Regions from separate parts of the Kitasatospora sp. NPDC097605 genome, predicted to be linked through region 1. Evidence: riboswitches for the same ligand, from Rfam matches in the RefSeq annotation. Region 1 holds a riboswitch; each other region holds the start of a gene.
The links. A riboswitch is a leader RNA that binds a small molecule or an ion and turns the genes downstream of it on or off. The one in region 1 is predicted to bind cyclic di-AMP.
Positions count from the first base shown of each region.

Region 2: linked by a shared signal. The riboswitch ahead of ABTX81_RS20870 (M23 family metallopeptidase) and the one ahead of ABTX81_RS29485 (LysM peptidoglycan-binding domain-containing protein) in region 1 are both predicted to bind cyclic di-AMP.
Region 3: linked by a shared signal. The riboswitch ahead of ABTX81_RS09895 (glycoside hydrolase family 16 protein) and the one ahead of ABTX81_RS29485 (LysM peptidoglycan-binding domain-containing protein) in region 1 are both predicted to bind cyclic di-AMP.
Region 4: linked by a shared signal. The riboswitch ahead of ABTX81_RS21270 (M23 family metallopeptidase) and the one ahead of ABTX81_RS29485 (LysM peptidoglycan-binding domain-containing protein) in region 1 are both predicted to bind cyclic di-AMP.

Region 1 covers NZ_JBEOSF010000034.1:7,578-12,132, reverse strand. The annotation lists gene ABTX81_RS29495 (SDR family NAD(P)-dependent oxidoreductase) at 1-376, opposite strand, end outside; gene ABTX81_RS29490 (cytochrome P450 family protein) at 585-1,892, shown strand; cyclic di-AMP (ydaO/yuaA leader) riboswitch at 2,108-2,251, shown strand; gene ABTX81_RS29485 (LysM peptidoglycan-binding domain-containing protein) at 2,257-3,189, shown strand; gene eno (phosphopyruvate hydratase) at 3,432-4,555, shown strand, end outside.
Region 2 covers NZ_JBEOSF010000017.1:151,111-155,665, forward strand. The annotation lists gene ABTX81_RS20855 (TetR/AcrR family transcriptional regulator) at 1-186, opposite strand, end outside; gene ABTX81_RS20860 (alpha/beta fold hydrolase) at 234-1,061, opposite strand; gene ABTX81_RS20865 (YiaA/YiaB family inner membrane protein) at 1,179-1,469, opposite strand; cyclic di-AMP (ydaO/yuaA leader) riboswitch at 1,715-1,873, shown strand; gene ABTX81_RS20870 (M23 family metallopeptidase) at 1,886-2,749, shown strand; gene ABTX81_RS20875 (hypothetical protein) at 2,809-3,696, opposite strand; gene ABTX81_RS20880 (GNAT family N-acetyltransferase) at 3,740-4,303, shown strand; gene ABTX81_RS20885 (sensor domain-containing protein) at 4,463-4,555, shown strand, end outside.
Region 3 covers NZ_JBEOSF010000006.1:228,887-233,441, reverse strand. The annotation lists gene ABTX81_RS09905 (alpha/beta hydrolase) at 1-824, shown strand, start outside; gene ABTX81_RS09900 (MoaF-related domain-containing protein) at 933-1,262, opposite strand; cyclic di-AMP (ydaO/yuaA leader) riboswitch at 1,639-1,762, shown strand; gene ABTX81_RS09895 (glycoside hydrolase family 16 protein) at 1,768-3,153, shown strand; gene ABTX81_RS09890 (hypothetical protein) at 3,161-3,859, opposite strand; gene ABTX81_RS09885 (IclR family transcriptional regulator) at 4,127-4,555, opposite strand, start outside.
Region 4 covers NZ_JBEOSF010000018.1:76,547-81,101, reverse strand. The annotation lists gene purB (adenylosuccinate lyase) at 1-323, shown strand, start outside; gene ABTX81_RS21275 (MFS transporter) at 377-1,921, opposite strand; cyclic di-AMP (ydaO/yuaA leader) riboswitch at 2,233-2,395, shown strand; gene ABTX81_RS21270 (M23 family metallopeptidase) at 2,399-3,340, shown strand; gene ABTX81_RS21265 (APC family permease) at 3,733-4,555, shown strand, end outside.

The DNA of each region.
Region 1 (4,555 bases):
CCTCGCCGATCGCCTCGCCGACCAGCGCGACGAGCTCGGCGAGCCGCTCCAGGTCCAGGTGGTCGGGCAGGTCGGCGAGGGAGACGATCCGCTCCCCGTCCGGCCCGGCCACGCAGAACAGGTCGATCGGGCCCAGGTGCTTCTCGGCGGTGTCGACCAGCGCGGCGACGTCACTGGGACGGCGGACGTCGCCGCAGACGCCGACCACCGGGCAGCCCGGCCGGTCGAGCTCGGTGGCGAGGTCCTCGGCGATCCCGACCCGCTGGTCGGCGATCAGCATGCCGGCGGCTCCCGCCGCGGTGAGCCGGCGGGCGAGGTCCGCCCCCGACCCGCCGTCGAGGACGGCGATCACGACGACCGAACCGTTGACCCGCATGGCCTTGCTCCTCCCTGTGGGCGGCTCCGCACCGGCGCCCACGGACATCTTGCGGAGGATCGTAGGCAGGTCCTGACCCTCCGCAACAGGAATTACCCCTCAGGTGACCAGGCTCACGCCTGCCGTGCGGAACGGACGTCGCCCGGGGACCCGCCGCCCGGGCGCACGCCGTGCGGTGGCCGGGACACGCCCGGGATACCGTCGACCCATGCCAGCTCAGCCCGCCTCCCCCCGTCCGCCCCTGTTCACCTGGGAGTTCGCCGCCGATCCGTACCCCGCGTACGCCTGGCTGCGCGAGCACCAGCCGGTGCACCGGACCACCCTGCCGAGCGGGGTGGAGGCGTGGCTGGTCACCCGGTACGCGGACGCCCGGCAGGCGCTCGCGGACGGCCGGCTCTCCAAGAACCCGGTGCACCACAGCGCGCAGGCCCACCGCACCGGCCGGGTCGGCATCCCGGGCGAGCGCCAGGCCGACCTCATGACGCACCTGCTGAACATCGACCCGCCGGACCACACCCGGCTGCGCCGCCTGGTGTCGAAGGCGTTCACGCCGCGCCGGGTGGCCGCCTTCGAGCCGCGGGTGCAGCAGCTGACCGACCGGCTGATCGACGGCTTCGCGGCGCGCGGGTCCGCCGACCTCATCCACGAGTTCGCCTTCCCGCTCCCCATCTACGCGATCTGCGACCTGCTCGGGGTGCCGGCCGAGGACCAGGACGACTTCCGGGACTGGGCCGGGATGATGATCCGCCACGGCGGCGGGCAGCGCGGCGGCGTGGGGCGCGCGGTGAAGCGGATGCGGGCCTATCTGGCGGAGCTGATCCACCGCAAGCGGGCCGACCTCGGCGACGACCTGATCTCGGGGCTGATCCGGGCCGGCGACCACGGCGAGCACCTGACCGAGAACGAGGCCGCGGCGATGGCCTTCATCCTCCTGTTCGCCGGCTTCGAGACGACGGTCAACCTGATCGGCAACGGCGTCTACGCGCTGCTGCGCAACCCGGGCCAGCGCGCCCTGCTCCAGGAGTCCGTCGGGCGCGGCGAGAGCGCGCTGCTGGAGACCGGGATCGAGGAACTGCTGCGCTACGACGGGCCGGTGGAGCTGGCCACCTGGCGGTTCGCGACCAGTCCGCTGACCATCGGCGGGGTGGAGATCCCGGTCGGCGACCCGGTGCTGGTGGTGCTCGCGGCGGCGGACCGGGACCCGGCGCGGTTCGCCGACGAGAACACCCTGGACCTGGCCCGGACGGACAACCCGCACCTGGGGTTCGGGCACGGCATCCACTACTGCATCGGCGCGCCGCTGGCGCGGCTGGAGGGGCGGGCCGCGCTGGCCACCCTGCTGAGCCGGCTGCCGGACCTGCGGCTCGCCGCGGACCCCGGGGAGCTGCGCTGGCGCGGTGGTCTGATCATGCGTGGACTCCGTGAACTTCCGGTGGAATTCACGCCGGAGAAAACGCCTGCCGGGGAGGCTCCGAAGACCGGCGCCGAGGGCAGACGGACCAGCACAACAGGCTGACGGATGCTCGCCGTTCGGCGCTCACCGGGGGTCTGAACCACCCTCAATCCGGACATACCACCTCGGTTGGTAGGCAATCCATCACATGACGTGATGTCCATGTGATATCGACGATATGAGCTTGTGATTGCTCTGAAGATCTGTCTACTCTCCGTGGAGCCCGCCGCTGCGGGCCCCGTGCGCGGAACGCCGAGTCCTGCCCGCCGCGCCCCGGGAAACCGACCAGAACCCTGGGCAGGGGCGGGGGACCCAGGTTTTGCGCCGTCTCCCACGGCTAGGGGTGAAGCCGCCTCCGCGCGGCCGGGCCACCTCCCGGTCCGAACCCGACAGCTCACCTCGCAGGCGTGCGGAGAGGGACCCCTTCATGCTGTTCGTTGGAACCGGTCGTCACCGTCGCCGTACCCAGGCCGAGAAGGCCATCGCCGTCGCCGGTGTCGCCGGCGTCGGACTGGCCATGCCGATCCTGAGCGCCACCGGCGCCTCCGCCGCCCCGGTCTCCACCTGGGACGCGGTCGCCCAGTGCGAGAGCGGCGGCAACTGGAGCATCAACACCGGCAACGGCTTCTACGGCGGCCTCCAGTTCACCTCCAGCACGTGGAAGGCGTACGGCGGCACCGCTTACGCGCCGCAGGCCAACCAGGCCTCCAAGGCCCAGCAGATATCGGTCGCCGAGAAGGTCCTCGCCTCGCAGGGCCCGGGCGCCTGGCCGGTCTGCTCCAAGAAGGCCGGCCTGACCAAGGGCGGCGCCCCGGCGGCGGTCGACACCTCGACGGCCGCCAAGCCGGCCGCCCCGAAGCCGCAGGCCCCGCAGGCCGCCCAGGAGGCCAAGCCGCAGCAGGAGGCCCCGAAGGCCGCGCCGAAGCACGCCGCTCCCAAGCAGCAGGCCCCGCAGGCCCAGCAGCCGACCGCCAAGCCGCAGGCCCAGCAGTACGCGCCGAAGCACGCCGCCCCCAAGCCGGAGGCCCCGCAGGCGCAGCAGCAGTCGCCGGCCTTCTCCGGCAAGGCCGGCTGGGACGCCGGCGCCAAGGTGTTCTGGTACCAGAACAACGGCGCCTGGTACTGGACCAGCCACCAGGACGTCTACCAGCAGTACGCCGGCCAGGCCGCCCAGGCCCCCGCCGCGCAGCAGCAGTCGTCCGGCCAGGGCTACACCGTGCGATCCGGTGACACGCTCGCCAAGATCGCCACCGCCCAGGGCGTCTCCGGCGGCTGGCAGGCGCTGTACGACGGCAACCGCGGCACCGTCGGCGGCGACCCGAACCTGATCGTCCCGGGCCAGGTCCTGACCCTCGGCTGACGGCCGGTCCGACCGTGGTGACGAAGGGGGGCCGATCGGTCCCCCTTCGTCCGCATCCGGACCCCTCCGGTCGGGCAACCAGGTGAACTACCGGTGGGTAGCCGGGCCACACGCTGAGACGGAGCCGAGGCCGACGTGGCCCGGACAGCCCGTGCGGTTAGGCTCTGGTCGTAACGACTCCGCAATCGTCCGGCCGACAGCACCCATCGTCAGCCGAACCTGCTTCCGCTAGGAGATGCCTCGTGCCGTCCATCGATGTCGTCGTCGCCCGTGAGATTCTCGACTCGCGCGGCAACCCCACGGTCGAGGTCGAGGTCGGCCTCGACGACGGCAGCACCGGCCGTGCCGCCGTCCCGTCGGGTGCCTCCACCGGTGCCTTCGAGGCGCTGGAGCTCCGCGACGGTGACAAGAACCGCTACTTCGGCAAGGGCGTGGAGAAGGCCGTCCTGGCCGTCATCGAGCAGATCGGCCCCGAGCTGGTCGGCTACGACGCCACCGAGCAGCGCCTGATCGACCAGGCCATGCTGGACCTGGACGCCACCCCGGACAAGTCCTCGCTCGGCGCCAACGCCATCCTGGGCGTCTCGCTGGCCGTCGCGCACGCCGCCTCCGAGGCCAGCGACCTGCCGCTGTTCCGCTACCTGGGCGGCCCGAACGCGCACGTCCTGCCGGTCCCGATGATGAACATCCTCAACGGCGGCTCGCACGCGGACTCCAACGTCGACATCCAGGAGTTCATGATCGCCCCGATCGGCGCGGAGTCCTTCTCCGAGGCCGTCCGCTGGGGCGTCGAGGTCTACCACACCCTCAAGGGCGTGCTGAAGGAGCGCGGTCTGTCGACCGGCCTGGGCGACGAGGGCGGCTTCGCCCCGAACCTGGACTCCAACCGCGAGGCCCTGGACCTCATCGTCGAGGCCATCCAGAAGGCCGGCTACGTGCCGGGCAAGGACGTCGCGCTGGCCCTGGACGTCGCCTCCTCCGAGTTCTACGAGGACGGCGCCTACCAGTTCGAGGGCAAGGCGCTCACCTCCGCCGAGCTCATCGAGTACTACGCCGGCCTGGTCGCCGCCTACCCGCTGGTCTCCATCGAGGACCCGCTGGACGAGTCGGACTGGGACGGCTGGAAGGCCATGACCGAGAAGCTGGGCGACAAGGTCCAGCTGGTCGGCGACGACCTGTTCGTCACCAACCCGGCCCGCCTGGCCCGCGGCATCGAGACCGGCACCGCCAACGCGCTGCTGGTGAAGGTCAACCAGATCGGCTCGCTGACCGAGACCCTGGACGCCGTCGAGCTGGCCCAGCGCAACGGCTACCGCTGCATGATGTCGCACCGTTCCGGCGAGACCGAGGACGTCACCATCGCCGA
Region 2 (4,555 bases), on a different contig from region 1:
CACCCGGACGGCCACCAGCCGGCGCAGTTCGGCCAGGCCGCCGCTGACGTGCTTGTACAGCGAGGGGGTGGCGACCCCGGCGCGGGCGGCCACGGCGGCCAGGGTGAGGGCCTCGGGGCCCTGCTCGTCGATGAGGGCGAGGGCGTGGCCGACGACCTGCTCGGGGGTCAGTCCGACTCGGGGCACTGCGGTTCTCCTGGGTCCGGGGGTGGGGGTGGGGGTGGTGCCGGTGCTCAGGCCAGGTCGGCGAGGAAGGCCAGCAGGGCGTCGGCGGTGGCCCGGGGGTGGTCGGCCATCGGGTAGTGGCCGGCCCCCTCGATCATGACCTTGCGGGCGTTCAGCGCGGCGGCCTGCCGGTCGGCGACCAGCTCCGGCTTCCCGAAGTCGGGGTCCTTCGAGCCCATCACGACCAGCGCCGGGCAGCGCACCGCGGCCGTCCAGCCGGTGGGCGCCGAGTCGCCGCGCACATAGCCGCGGGTGGCGGTCTTCCGGCCCGGGACGCGCATCGCGGCGACCAGCCCGGCCACGTACTCCTCGTGGTCGGCCGGCTTGGGGCCGGGGTAGGCCATCCTCCGGTGGTAGAGGCCCCAGAACGCGGGCGAGTGCACCAGCAGCGCGCCCATCGCGCCGAGCGCCAGGCGCTGCAGCGCGCCCGGCGGCACGTTCTCGACGAAGGCGTCCAGCAGGACGATGCCGGCGACCCGGCCGGGGGCGTCCCCGGCGGCCCGCACGACGCTGGCGCCGGTGTACGAGTTGCCCGCCAGCACGGCCCGGTCGATGCCCAGGTGGTCCAGCAGGGCGAGGACGTCACCGGCGATCGCGGCGGGGGAGTAGTCGTCCCAGACGACCGAGGACTCGCCGAAGCCGCGCAGGTCCATGGTGATCACCCGGCGGCCGGCGGCGGTCAGCAGCGGGCGCAGGTGCCGGTAGGCCGCCCGGCTGTCCAGCATCCCGGGGAGCAGCACCACCGGGGCGCCCTCGCCGTGCCCGGTGTCGTCGAACGCGATCCGGCCGCCGGGCAGGTCGAGGTGGCGGGTGACGGGAGCAAGGGTGCCGTTCATGGGGAGCCTCCTGGGCGGGATCGCGGCCGAGCGCCGATAGCCATAAAGCTAAGGCTAATAGCCTTAGCCGTCAAGCTATCGACGCTGAATGCGACCGGCCCCGCCGGCGGAGGCCGGTCAGACTCCCTCCACCTTGAACGGGTCGTGCTCGGTCAGCAGCTTGTCCAGCCGCGCCTGGTCGACCCGGGTCACCAGCTCGGTGGTCTCCTGCCGGTCCCGGACCACCTTGGAGAGGGTGAACGTCGAGGTGATCGTGTAGAGCAGGCCGAGGGCGAGGAACGCCCGGGTCCACGGCTCCACCGGGAGGAAGGCGATCCCGGCGCCGAGGGCGGTGCCGGAGAGGGCGAAGGACAGCACGGCCTGGATGTGGTACGCGGCCGTGGTGCGGGACTGCATCGGTGCGCTCATGGCGCCAGGATGGCCGCGCCCGGCCCGGCCGCACATGAGTAGGGGTACTCAAGTGAGGGGCCGTTCGTTGACGTCCCGACACGTTCGGTAGTGTCAGTTGTCATCAAACGTCCCAAATCGCCCATCGGGTTGCGTGGTGCCCGATCCGGATCCCGCCGTCAGCAACGGATGGCTTGGAATCGGGGGGCTCTCGGATTAACGTTTGATAACGCAGCGCGGTCCGCAACGCCGTACCCAGACGGCACCGTGCGCCGTCGCCTAATCCCGCCGGCCGGCCTCCGGGCAGGCCAGGGAGCCGGGGAACCACGTTCCTTGGGGTGAATCGGCCGGGCCCAGGCCCAGCCGTAGGAGACCTTCCTGCTCCGAACCCGTCAGCTAACCCGGTAGGCGCGAAGGAAGGAAAGGAGCGCGCCTCCGTGGCGTCGACGCACACCCCGGCACATCCGTCCGGCTCCGGCACCCAGCTGCTGGACCACCCGGGCCCGTTCACCGGGCAGGGCCCGTTCGCCGGCCCGGCCGACGAGACCGCCCCGCCGGCCGCCGAGACCAGCCGGCACCGGATGCCCCGTCAGGGCCGCGGCACCGCTCCGCTGCTCGGCGTCACCGCCGTGGCGGCCACCCTGGGCGCCACCGGCTTCGCCTCCGCCACCCCGGCCGCCGCGCCCGCCGTCGAGGTGCCCGACGAGCTGCCGGTCGCGCTCTCCGCCGACCCCGGCCTGGCCCTCGCCGCCCGCATCCAGCAGCAGGCCGACAGCCAGCGCACCGCGGCCGAGGAGACCGCCCGCGTCCAGGCCGCCCAGGAGGCCGAGGCCAAGCGCGCCGCCCAGATCGCCCAGCAGGAGCAGGCCAAGCGCGCCGCCGAGGAGGCCGAGAAGGCCAAGCTCGCCGCGATCAAGCTGCCGGTGCGCGACTACCGGCTCTCCGCCCACTACGGCCAGAGCGCCCGCTACTGGGCCCACCTGCACACCGGCCTGGACTTCGCCGCCGACCAGGGCGAGCCCGTCTACGCGGTCGGCCAGGGCACCATCACCTCGGCCGGCTGGGCCGGCGCCTACGGCTACCGGATCGTCGAGACCCTGCCCGACGGCACCGAGATCTGGTACTGCCACCTCTCCTCGATCATCAAGGGCTCCGGCAAGGTCGTCCCCGGCCAGCAGATCGGCAAGGTCGGCGCGACCGGCAACGTCACCGGCGCCCACCTGCACGTCGAGGTCCGCCCCGGCGGCGGCGCCCCCGTCGACCCGGAGAGCTGGTTCGAGCAGCGCGGCGTCACCCCCTGACGCCTCCCGTCCCACGACGAGGGGCCCCGGCCGACCGGCCGGGGCCCCTCGCGCATCTCCTAGGCCTCGTCCCCGGCCGGCTCCAGCCCCGCCAGGTAGGCGTCGATCTCCGCCTGCCCCGGCTCCGGCGCCAGCTCCGGGAACTCCTCCACCAGCAGCCGCGGCAGCCCCGGCACCGTCCACCCGCCGGCCAGCTCCAGCGCCGCCCGCTCCGCGGCCTCCTCGAACGCCCCGAAGTCCCCGGCCAGCTCGTCCGGCATCGGGCGGCCCAGCGCCGTCAGCTCCGCCAGGTTCCGGTAGCTGCGCTCCATCAGCCCCTGCTCCAGCAGCCGCCGCGCGCCGTCGGTGGCCATCCCGACCGCCAGCGTCCGGGCCCCGCCCTCCCAGCCCCCGTCATCCACCGGGTCCAGCACGCCGTCCGCCTCCAGCGCCGTGCACGCCGCCGCCCGCTCCTGCGCCGGCAGCTCCCGGAACCCCGCCAGCCAGGCCCGCACCGCCGCCTCGTCACCGGTGTCCACCCCGGCCGCGCGCAGCAGCAGGGTGTACAGCCGGGGCCAGGTCACCAGGTCCGCCCGGCGCAGCAGCCCGGCCGCCACCTCGCCCTGCCACTCGGCCTCGGCGTGCAGCCGCTCCTGCCGCTTGGCGTTCAGCCGCTTCGCCGCCCGCTGGTGGTCGACCAGCAGCCGCACCGCCGCGCCGTACGCCAGCGGGTCCTGCCCCGGCTCCGGCTGGACGTACAGGTACAGGCGCTCGTACAGCAGGTGCTCCACCGCGGCGGAGGTCAGTTCGGGCCAGCCGTCGTGCATCCTGCCGCCGCCCAGCTCCAGCAGCGCCAGCACCGCCCGCAGCGGGGCCCCGGCGACCGGCTCGCGGCCCTCCGCCTCCGCCCAGGCGAGCAGTTCGGCGGCCTTGGTGCGCGGGGCGAGCCGCAGGTCTTCGTCTTCCATAACCACGAACCGTAACCGCTGGTCGGGGGTAGGGTCGGGAGCCATGGTTCCCGTCCGACTCACCGGGCCCCGGCTGGCCGTCCGCGAGTTCCACCTCACCCCCGAGGACGTGGACGCGCTGCACGCGGTGTTCGGCGACCCGGAGGCCACCCGCTACCTCCCCTTCGCACCGCGCGACCACGAGACCTGCGCCGACCAGGTCGCCCAGTTCGTGGAGGAGGCGGAGAAGGAGGAGCGGACGGTCTACCGGCTGGCCGTCACCCGGCTCGCCGACGCCGACGACCCGGCCTACGCCGTCCCGATCGGCAACGCCGCGCTCGGCCTCGTCCACCACCGGGCCGCCCACCTCGGCTACGCCCTGCGCCGCGACGTCTGGGGGCTCGGCTACGCGGGCGAGCTCGTCGGGCTGCTGCGCGACCTCGCCTTCGGCCCGCTCGGCCTGCACCGGCTGGAGGCCCGGGTGGACGTCGACAACGCCGCCTCGATCCGGGTGCTGACCAGGGCGGGCTTCCGCCTGGAGGGCCGGGTCCGGCACGACTACCGCCGCCCCGACGGCTGGCGCGACGCCTACCAGTACGCGCTGCTCGCCGACGACGCTCCGGCGTAGGCCCCCGGCCGGCCGCTCAGGGGCAGGGGGGATAACCCCACCCCCGGTTCGCCGGGGAGCCGGATGTCCCGCCCCGGCGCGCTTTGACAGGCTGTGGGAGTCAGCAGGACAGACCCCGCGAGCCCGACCCGCGAGCGACCCGAGGGACCGAGACCGGCCATGAGCACCCACACCATGCAGTACGACGAGTACGACGCGTACGAGGGCCGCGAGGGCGGCGAGCGCCCCGCCGTGGCCCGCCGCACCGAGGAA
Region 3 (4,555 bases), on a different contig from region 1:
CGCTCGGCCGCGACCCCGGGAAGTCCGGCGAGATCCGCGAGGTCCGCATCGACGGCGCCACCACCCGGCTCTCCACCGAGGGGTACGTGTACCTGCCGCCGCAGTACTTCCAGCCGGAGTACGCGCAGAAGCAGTTCCCGGTCCTGATCGTCAGCACCGGCTTCCCCGGCATCGCCAAGAACCTGGTCACCCGGCTCAACTACCCGGGCGCGGCGCTCAAGCTGCTCCAGGAGGGCCGGATGCAGCCGACCGTGATGGTGCTGGTGCGCCCCTCGCCGGCGCTGCCGCAGGACACCGAGTGCGAGGACATCCCGGGCGGCGCGCAGTCCGAGACGTACTTCACCAAGGACGTGCCCTCGGCGGTCCAGGCGACCTACCGGGTGTCGACCGACCCGCAGGCCTGGGCGTTCATGGGCAACTCGACCGGCGGCTACTGCGCCCTCAAGCTGGCGATGCGCCACCCGGAGGTCTTCCCGACCGCCGTCTCGCTCTCCGGCTACTACCAGGCCGCCGAGGACCCGACCACCGGCGACCTCTTCAAGGGCAGCGCCCAGCGGCGCAACGAGGCCGACCTGATGTGGCGGCTGAAGAACCTGCCGCAGCCCGAGGTCGCCGTCCTGCTGGCCGGCACCCGGGAGGGCGACGGCGACTACCGGCGCGACACCGAGGCGTTCGTGGCCGCCGCGCACAGCCCGATGAAGGTCTCCTACAGCATGCTGGAGACCGGTGGCCACAACTTCGAGACCTGGAGCAGGCTGCTCCCGTCCTCGCTGGAGTGGATCTCCCAGCACCTGGTCGTCCCGGCCGCCGGGCAGTCGGTCTGACGGACCTGTTCCGGACCTGTCCCGGACCTGTTCCGGACGGCCCGGCGTGATGCGGCCCGGCGTGATGCGGCGCGTCGCGGTGCGGTGCGTCGCGGTGCGGCCGAGGGCTCAGACCACCTGCTCCAGCGTCCCGGTGTGCAGCTCGCCGACCCGGCCGCCCTCGCCCTCGTACGTCCAGAACGCGCGGACCGTCATCCGGGCCAGGTCCATGACGTGGCTGACGGTGATGCCGCTCACCTCGGTCCAGCTCACGAAGTACAGCTGCGGGCCGACCTCGGCGACGTGCAGGGTGACGTCCTCCCACTGGCCCGCCGACTCGCCGAGGCCCTCCCAGCGCAGCCGCTTGCCGTCGGCCGAGTAGGCGTTGCGGAAGGCCGCGCCGTTGTCGACCCGGAACAGGTAGGTACGGCCGGCGAAGGCGGGCAGGGGCGCGGTCATGGTGGGGCGGGTCTCCTTGTCGGGCGGCGCGGACGGAGTTCCAACCTATCCGACCACCCCGCCCGCGCGGCGCACTTTCCCCGCCGGATCCACCACCCCGGCCGACCCCGCCACCGGCCCCGCCACCCGCCGCGACGCCCCACGGAACGCGCCCCCGCCCCAACTGATCCACTCCGCTGCACCGTTGATCATTCCGCGGGCGAATCGGTGTGAGCTGTGCGACAACGGCCCCGGTGAAGTTGTCCGTGTCCGGACGGACTGCCTAGCCTGCAGGGGCCTCCGCCACCGTGGAGCCCCGCCGCCGGGACGCCGAGTCCTGTCCACCCGCCGGCCGGCAGTCGAGCACGACAGCGGACGGGAGCGGGGGACCCAGGTCAGTGTGCCCCGGCCGTGCGCTTGCGCGCGCGGGCCGTGGCTAGGGGTGAAGCCGCTCCCCGGGCGGCCGGGCAACCTCAGCGCCCGAATCCGACAGCTCACCTCGCAGGCGTCGCAGAGGACCACGGCCATGCCCACCGCCCCGCAGCACCGTCCGGCCCAGTCCGATCAGCCCCGTCGACCGGACCAGCAGGATCAGCCGGGCCAGCAGGATCAGTCGGACCAGCCGAACGAGCCGAACGAGCCGAACGAGCCGGACCAGCAGAACGAGCCGGACCAGCAGAACGAGCCGGACCCGTCGGATCAGCCCAACCGGTCCGACCGGCGCGCGTTCGGCCGTCGACGCCGCCCCGCGCCCCGCCACGCCCGCCCCTCCCGCCGGGGCCGCGCCGCCGCCTTCGCCGCCGCCGGGCTGCTCGCCGTCACCGGCGCCGCGCTGTTCGGCATCCCGGCCGTCACCGGCGCGCGGGCCGAGGCCCGGCCCACCGTCACCCAGGACGCGCTCACCCCGGCCACCCTGGTCGCGGGCAAGGAGTCGACCGCCTCGCTCACCCTCCACTCCTCGGCCTGCTTCACCGCGAAGACCGTCGGCGTCGCCGTCCGCGACGAGGCCGGACGGAACCTCGACTTCCCCGGCAGCGTCGGCGACGCACGGATCTGCCCGGGCGGCCTCTCGGTCACCACCGGCCCGCGCACCCTGCCGGTCGGCACCTACACCCGGTTCGGCTTCTGGCAGGACGGCGACGGCGCCTGGCACAACCTGCCCTCCCAGGAGCTCGTGGTGTCCGCCGCCGGCCCCGCCACCACCGTCCCCGCCACGGCCGCGCCTTTCAAGGACAGGAAGCTGTCCTGGTCCGAGGAGTTCAGCGGACCGGTCGCCTACGGCTCCCGCTGGACCGGTGACCGGAGCAGCGCCTACCGCTACGGTGACCACGACCCGGACGGCGACCGGCTCGACCGGCTCGACCAGGACAACGTCACCGTCTCCGGCGGCGTCGCCACCTTCACCGCCGAACCGGGCACCGGCACGCTGGAGAACGGCAAGCGGTCCTGGGACACCGGGCTGCTCACCACCGAGTACTCCGCCGAGGGCTTCCGGGTGAAGGCCGGCGACTACACCGAGGCCCGGGTCAAGCTGCCGGCCGGCACCGGCGCCCGGCCGGCGCTGTGGACGTGGAAGGACGGCGGCGGGCAGGTCGACTCCTTCGAGTACCACCCCGACCGCCCGAACCTGCTGGAGCTGGCCAACCACGTGAACCCGGGCCACCGGTCCCACCTCGACGCCGGGGCGATCGCGAAGGGCGGCTGGGTCACCATCGGCACCCACTACGGCGCCACGTCCGTCGACTGGTACGTCAACGGGGTCAAGGTGTACTCGGACGGCAAGGGCGTCGGCGCCGACTGGTCCGCGTACCCGGTCCTCAACCTGTCCGTGAGCGCGGGGACGAACCACCCCGCGCCCCGGGGCACCGCGCCGATCACCTTCGCCGCGGACTACCTCCGCGTCTACCGGTAGCCGCGGGTCAGGCGGCCGGGCGCGGATCGGTCGTCTCGACGACCTGGATCTCGAACGGCTGCTTGTTGTTCTCGTCGTTGCAGTCGTCGGCGCCGCGCACCGACACCCAGCCCCCGGTCAGCGTGCCGGGGGCGGGGACGGTGCTCGCCAGCCGGACCGTGACGAGCGCGGTCGCGCTGCGGAACCGCTCCAGGCCGGCCGGGAAGGAGCAGCGCACCCGGTGGCCCTCCTGGAACGCGTAGCAGTTCTCCGGGAAGTACGGGCCCTCGGCGGTGACGCCCTCGGGGAGGGTGACCACGAGGGTGAACGGCGAGGCCGTGGTGTCCCGGCCGCGGTTGCCGACGAAGGCGTGCACCGTGGTGGTGCCGCCGGGCGAGGCGGCGTCCGGGTCCATCCGGACCACGTAGAGGTCGGAGTCCGACGTCGGGGCGGCCGCGGCCGGGTCGGCGGCCGCGCCCGGGCCCGCCGCACTCGCGTCCGCCGCGGCCGGGTCGGCGGCCGCGCCCGGGCCCGCCGCAGCCGGATCGGCCGCCGCACCCGCGTCCGCCGCACCCGCCTCCGCCCCGTCCGCCGCCGTCCCGCCCGTGTCCGCCGTGCCCGGATCGGCCGCCGGCTCCGCGGCCGGGGCGCTCGCCCCCCGCGCGGGCGCCTCGCCGTCCGGCGCGCAGGTGTCCGCCCACGCCTGTCCGGCGGCCAGCGCCGCCATCGCGCATCCCACTGCCAGGGACCTACCGAGGAGACCTCGAACGGATCCGCTGCGGGCCATCCCGCTCACCCTGCCCTCCGTGTCCGGCGCCCCGCGCCGTCGCGGGCCGCGTCCGGACCAGCGTCGCCGACGGGTCCGCCGGGGCCGGGGCAACCCGGGGGCAACCCGCCCTCGGGTGGCTCGAACGGGCGAACGCCTGTCGCACGGGCGGCCGCCAGAGGGGCGCACAGGACCACAGGGGGACGTCAGGAGGACGCCAGGAGGACGTCAGGGGGCCAGGACCTGCCCGAGCCGGGTCGCGATCCCCTGCATCACCGGCACCAGGGACGCCGTGCCGGACTGCTCCTCCAGCGCCCGGATCCGGGCCTCCGGGCCGGAGACCGACAGCGCCGTCGGGGCCGGCGCGCCGGGGACGGCGAGCGCGATGCAGCGCACCCCGATCTCTTGCTCCTGGTCGTCGACCACGTAGCCCCGCTCGCGCACCTCGGCCAGCCGGCGCATCAGCTCCCGCGGGTCGGTCACCGTGTGCGGGGTGTGCGCGGGCAGCGGACCGGGGCCGAGGACGGCGCGCGCCTCCTCCTCCGGCAGCTGCGCCAGCAGCGCCTTGCCGACGCCGGTGCAGTGCGGCTGCGCCCGGCGGCCGACCTCGGTGAACATCCGCATCGAGCGCCGCGACTGCACCTGGCCGACGTACAC
Region 4 (4,555 bases), on a different contig from region 1:
CGTTCCTGGCCACCACCAAGGTGCTGATGGGCGCGGTGCGCGCGGGCGTCGGCCGGGAGACCGGGCACGAGGTCATCAAGGAGCACGCCGTCGCCTCGGCGCTCGCGATGCGGGCCGGCGCGCGGGAGAACGAGCTGCTGGACCGGCTGGCGAACGACGAGCGGATCCCGCTGGACCGGGCCGCGCTGGACGCGCTGCTGGCCGACAAGCTGTCCTTCACCGGTGCGGCCGGGGCGCAGGTCGCCGAGGTCGTCCGCCAGGTCGAGGCCGTCGCGGCCGCGTACCCGGAGGCGGCCAAGTACGCTCCGGGCGACATTCTCTGACGGTTCGCCGGCCGGAAGTGCCCGCCCCTTCGGCTCGGGGGCGAGCGGGCGAGTCACAGCCCCGTCGCCGATGAGGCGGCGGGGCCTTCGCCGTGTTCGGTGGGGACCGGGGCGGGGTGGCCGGGGTCGAGGGGCGGGGCGTTGGTGGCGCAGGCGTAGCGGCAGTCCGGCTCGGCCACCGGGTGGTCGTCCTCCGGGGCCAGCACATTGCCGTGGACGGCGGCCAGCGCCGTCAGCCCGCCGGCCACCAGCAGCCCGGCGCAGATCAGCATCGCGGTGTGGAAGGCGGAGTCGACCGCGTCCGGCACCCGGTAGGCGTCACCGCTCAGGCCGGCCAGCGCGGGCAGCGCGGCGACCGCCAGCAGGCCGGCCGCCCGGGCCGCGGCGTTGTTGACGCCGCTGGCGATGCCGGCGTGCCGCACCTCCACCGCGGCCAGCACGGTGGCGGTCAGCGGTGCGACCAGCAGCACCATGCCGCTGCCCATCACCGTGACGGCGGGCAGCACGTCCGTCCAGTACGAGGCGTCCGGGCCGATCCGCAGCATCAGCAGGACACCCGCCGCGCAGAGCAGCGGGCCGACGGTGAGCGGCAGCCGGGGGCCGATCCGCTTGCCCAGCCGGCCGGCCCGGGCGGACAGCGCCAGCATGATCACGGTGATCGGCACCAGGGCCAGCCCGGAGACCAGGGGTGAGAAGCCGGAGACGATCTGCAGCTGGACGACCAGCAGGAAGAAGACACCGCTGAACGCCGCGTAGACGGCGAGGGTGACCAGGTTCACGGCGGTGAACAGCCGTGAGGAGAACAGGCCGAGCGGCAGCATCGGCTCCGGGGTGCGGCGCTCGACCGCGACGAAGGCGGCGCCGAGCAGCACGCCCGCCGCGCCGGTGACCCAGACCGCGGGGGACAGGCCCTTCCCGGCGGCGGTCAGCGCGTAGGTGACGGCGCCCAGCGCCAGGGCGGCCAGCACCGCGCCGAGCACGTCGAAGCGGCCGGTCGCCGACTCGTCCCGGCTCTCCGGCACGTGCCGGGCGGAGACCGCCACCACCAGCGCGGCCAGCGGCAGGTTCAGCAGGAAGATCCAGCGCCAGCCCGGCCCGTCGACCAGCCAGCCGCCGAGGAACGGTCCGACCGCCGCCGACACCCCGCCGAGTCCGGACCAGAGGCCGACCGCCGCCGAGCGGTCCTCCGGGTGGAAGACGGCCTGGAGCATCGCCAGGGAGCCGGGGGTGAGCAGTGCCCCGCCGACGCCCTGCACGGCGCGCGCGAGGATCAGCACCTCGATGTTCGGGGCGGCGGCGCAGGCCGCGGAGGCGGCGGCGAACCAGACCACGCCGAGCAGGAAGACCCGGCGCCGGCCGTACCGGTCGCCGAGCGCGCCGCCGAGCAGGATCAGGCCCGCCAGGGTGAGCAGATAGGCGTTGAGCGTCCATTGCAGGGCGTCGAGTTGGGCGCCGAGGTCGGCGCCGATCCGGGGCAGCGCGACGTTCACGACGGTCCCGTCCAGCATCGCCATGCTGGAGCCGAGCACCGTCGCCAGAAGTACCCAGCGACCCTGCGCGGTGCCCAACCGCAGGGTGCCGGCCTCGGAGGTGGCCACGGCCCATGATCCGCCGGGCGGGGCCGACGTGACAAGGGTCACCGGGGGGTGTGTCGGGGAATGTCCGCTGCGTGAGTGATCGTGTGCGTACCGGTTCCGATATCGGCGCAGGGTCGCGGATCACGTGCGCGGCGTAAATGGATTGTGTGCGTACTGTGTATCGGTTTCATGCGGAGCGTCACGGTGATGCGGACTTTGGTCCCGGGGCCTGGAGATCGACATTGCTTCACCCGAACGGATGAGTTTTAGTTCAGCGACCGCCCGGCGTCAGCCCGGGTGGCCACCGGGTGGAACGCCTAGTCCTGCCGCTGCCCGGTGGTACGCAACGAACTCTGTACGGCAGGAGCGGGGGACCCACAGGTAAGTCGCCGGACCCGAATTCGCGGTCCGGCTCGGGGTGAAGCCGCCTTTTGCGGCCGGGCAACTCCAGCCCGAACCCGACAGCTCACCTCGCAGGCGTCGGAGAGGACATTTCGCATGCCCGCACACGCTCGTCGTACCGCCCTGCCCCGCGCCGCCCGCATCGGCATCGCCACCGCCGTCACCGGCGCCGCGTTCGCCCTCCCGCTGGTGACCGCGGTCAGCGCCCAGGCCCACGAGGTCCCGGCCGCCAAGCCCGCCGCTCCGGCCGCGCAGCAGGCGGCCCCGGCCGCTCCGGCCGCCGCCCCGGTCGAGGAGAGCTACAAGGTCGTCGGCGGGGACACCCTGTCGAAGATCGCCGCCGCGAAGAACGTCAACGGTGGCTGGCAGGCGCTGTACGAGCACAACCGCTCGGTCATCGGCGCCAACCCGAACCTGATCTTCCCGGGCCAGAAGCTCGCGCTCGGCACCAAGGCCGCTCCGGCCGTTAAGCCGGCCGCCAAGCCGGCCGCCCCGGCCGCTCCGGCCACCAAGCCGGCCGCGCCCGCCGCCAAGCCGGCCGCGCCCGCCGCGAAGCCCGCCGCCCCGGCCGCGAAGCCGGCGGTCCAGACCACCGCCGCCCCGGTCGCGACCCCGGTCGTCGCCGCCACCTCCGGCTACGTCGCCCCGCTGGCCAACCCGAAGCTCGGCACCGCCTACGGCGTGGCCGGCTCGATGTGGGCCTCCGGCCACCACACCGGCGCCGACTTCGTCGCCTCCACCGGCACCCCGCTGCGCGCCATCGCCAACGGCACCGTGGTGAAGGCCGGCAACGGCGGCGCCTACGGCAACGAGGTCGAGATCAAGCTCGCCGACGGCAAGTACGCCCAGTACGCGCACCTCTCCTCGATCGGCGTGAAGGTCGGCCAGACCGTCACCGCCGGCCAGCAGATCGGCCTCTCCGGTGCCACCGGCAACGTGACCGGCCCGCACCTGCACTTCGAGGTCCGCACCGGCTCGGAGTACGGCTCGGACATCGACCCGATCGCCTACCTGCGGGCGCACGGCGTCGCGATCTGACCCTCCGGTCGGATCACCTCCACCACCGCTGGGTGCGGGGCGAAGACGACTCTCCCGGGATGGTCATGTCGGGTGACCGCTCGACCGGGTGATCGCCGCACCTCCAGTGGATCGACGGGCGCGGGACACGCCCGTCCGGCCGGCCCGGTTCGCGAGACCTCCCTCGCGAGCCGGGCCGGCCGCCGTCGTTCGCAGGCCGTTCGCCGGCCGTTCGCCACCGGCGTTTCCGGTCGAACGGGCCGGGCCGACGGTCGAACAGGGCGTCAACCGCGTGCTGGTGACGCCGGGTCGGCCCGCTTTGCGGGTTCGCGCGCCGGGCCCCGATGCTGTCGGGTTGGCATCGCCCGACCGGTCCGGCGGGCGGCACGGGCACAGCGGGTGAAGGGGGCCGGATGGCCGTCCAGCGCGGGGAAGCGGTCGAGGACGCGGGACAGCGGCCGGGGGCGGGGGTGGACCGGCTGAAGGCGGACTCGGTCGGCCTGGCGGGCGTGGTCTTCATGGCGGTCGCCGCGGCGGCGCCGATCACCGCGATGACCGGCAACCTCCCGATCGTCGTCGGCCAGGGCAACGGCGCCGGCGCGCCCGCCGCGTACGTCTTCGTGACCGTGGTGCTCACCGTCTTCTCGGTCGGCTACGTGGCGATGGCCCGCCACCTCACCGCGGCAGGGGCGTTCTACGGCTACATCTCGCACGGGCTGGGCCGGGTGGTCGGGATGGCCTCGGGGCTGCTGGCGGTGCTCGCGTACATCGTCTTCGAGGCGGCGGTCGTCGGCTTCTTCGCGTACGCGCTGCGCGGGCTGGTGGCGGCGCAGCTGGGGGTGGAGCTGCCCTGGGGCTGGTACGCGGCGCTCGGGCTGCTGGTGATCGGGATTCTGGCCTGGTTCGACGTGCATCTGACCGCGCGGGTGCTCGGGGTGGCGCTGGTGCTGGAGGTCACCGTGCTGGGCGCGGTCTCGCTGGCCGTGCTGTTCACCGGCGGCGGGCCGGACGGGCTGGTGGCCGGGGAGGCGCTCGATCCGCTGAACGCCTTCCGCGGCGTGGGCGGAGGCGCCGGGGCCGGGCTGGGGCTGTTCTTCGCGTTCTGCTCCTGGGTCGGCTTCGAGTCCACCGCGATGTACGGCGAGGAGTCCCGCGACCCGAAGCGGGTGGTGCCGAGGGCGACGCTGATCTCGGTGATCGGGGTCGGGCTGTTCTACGTCTTCGTCTCCTGGATGA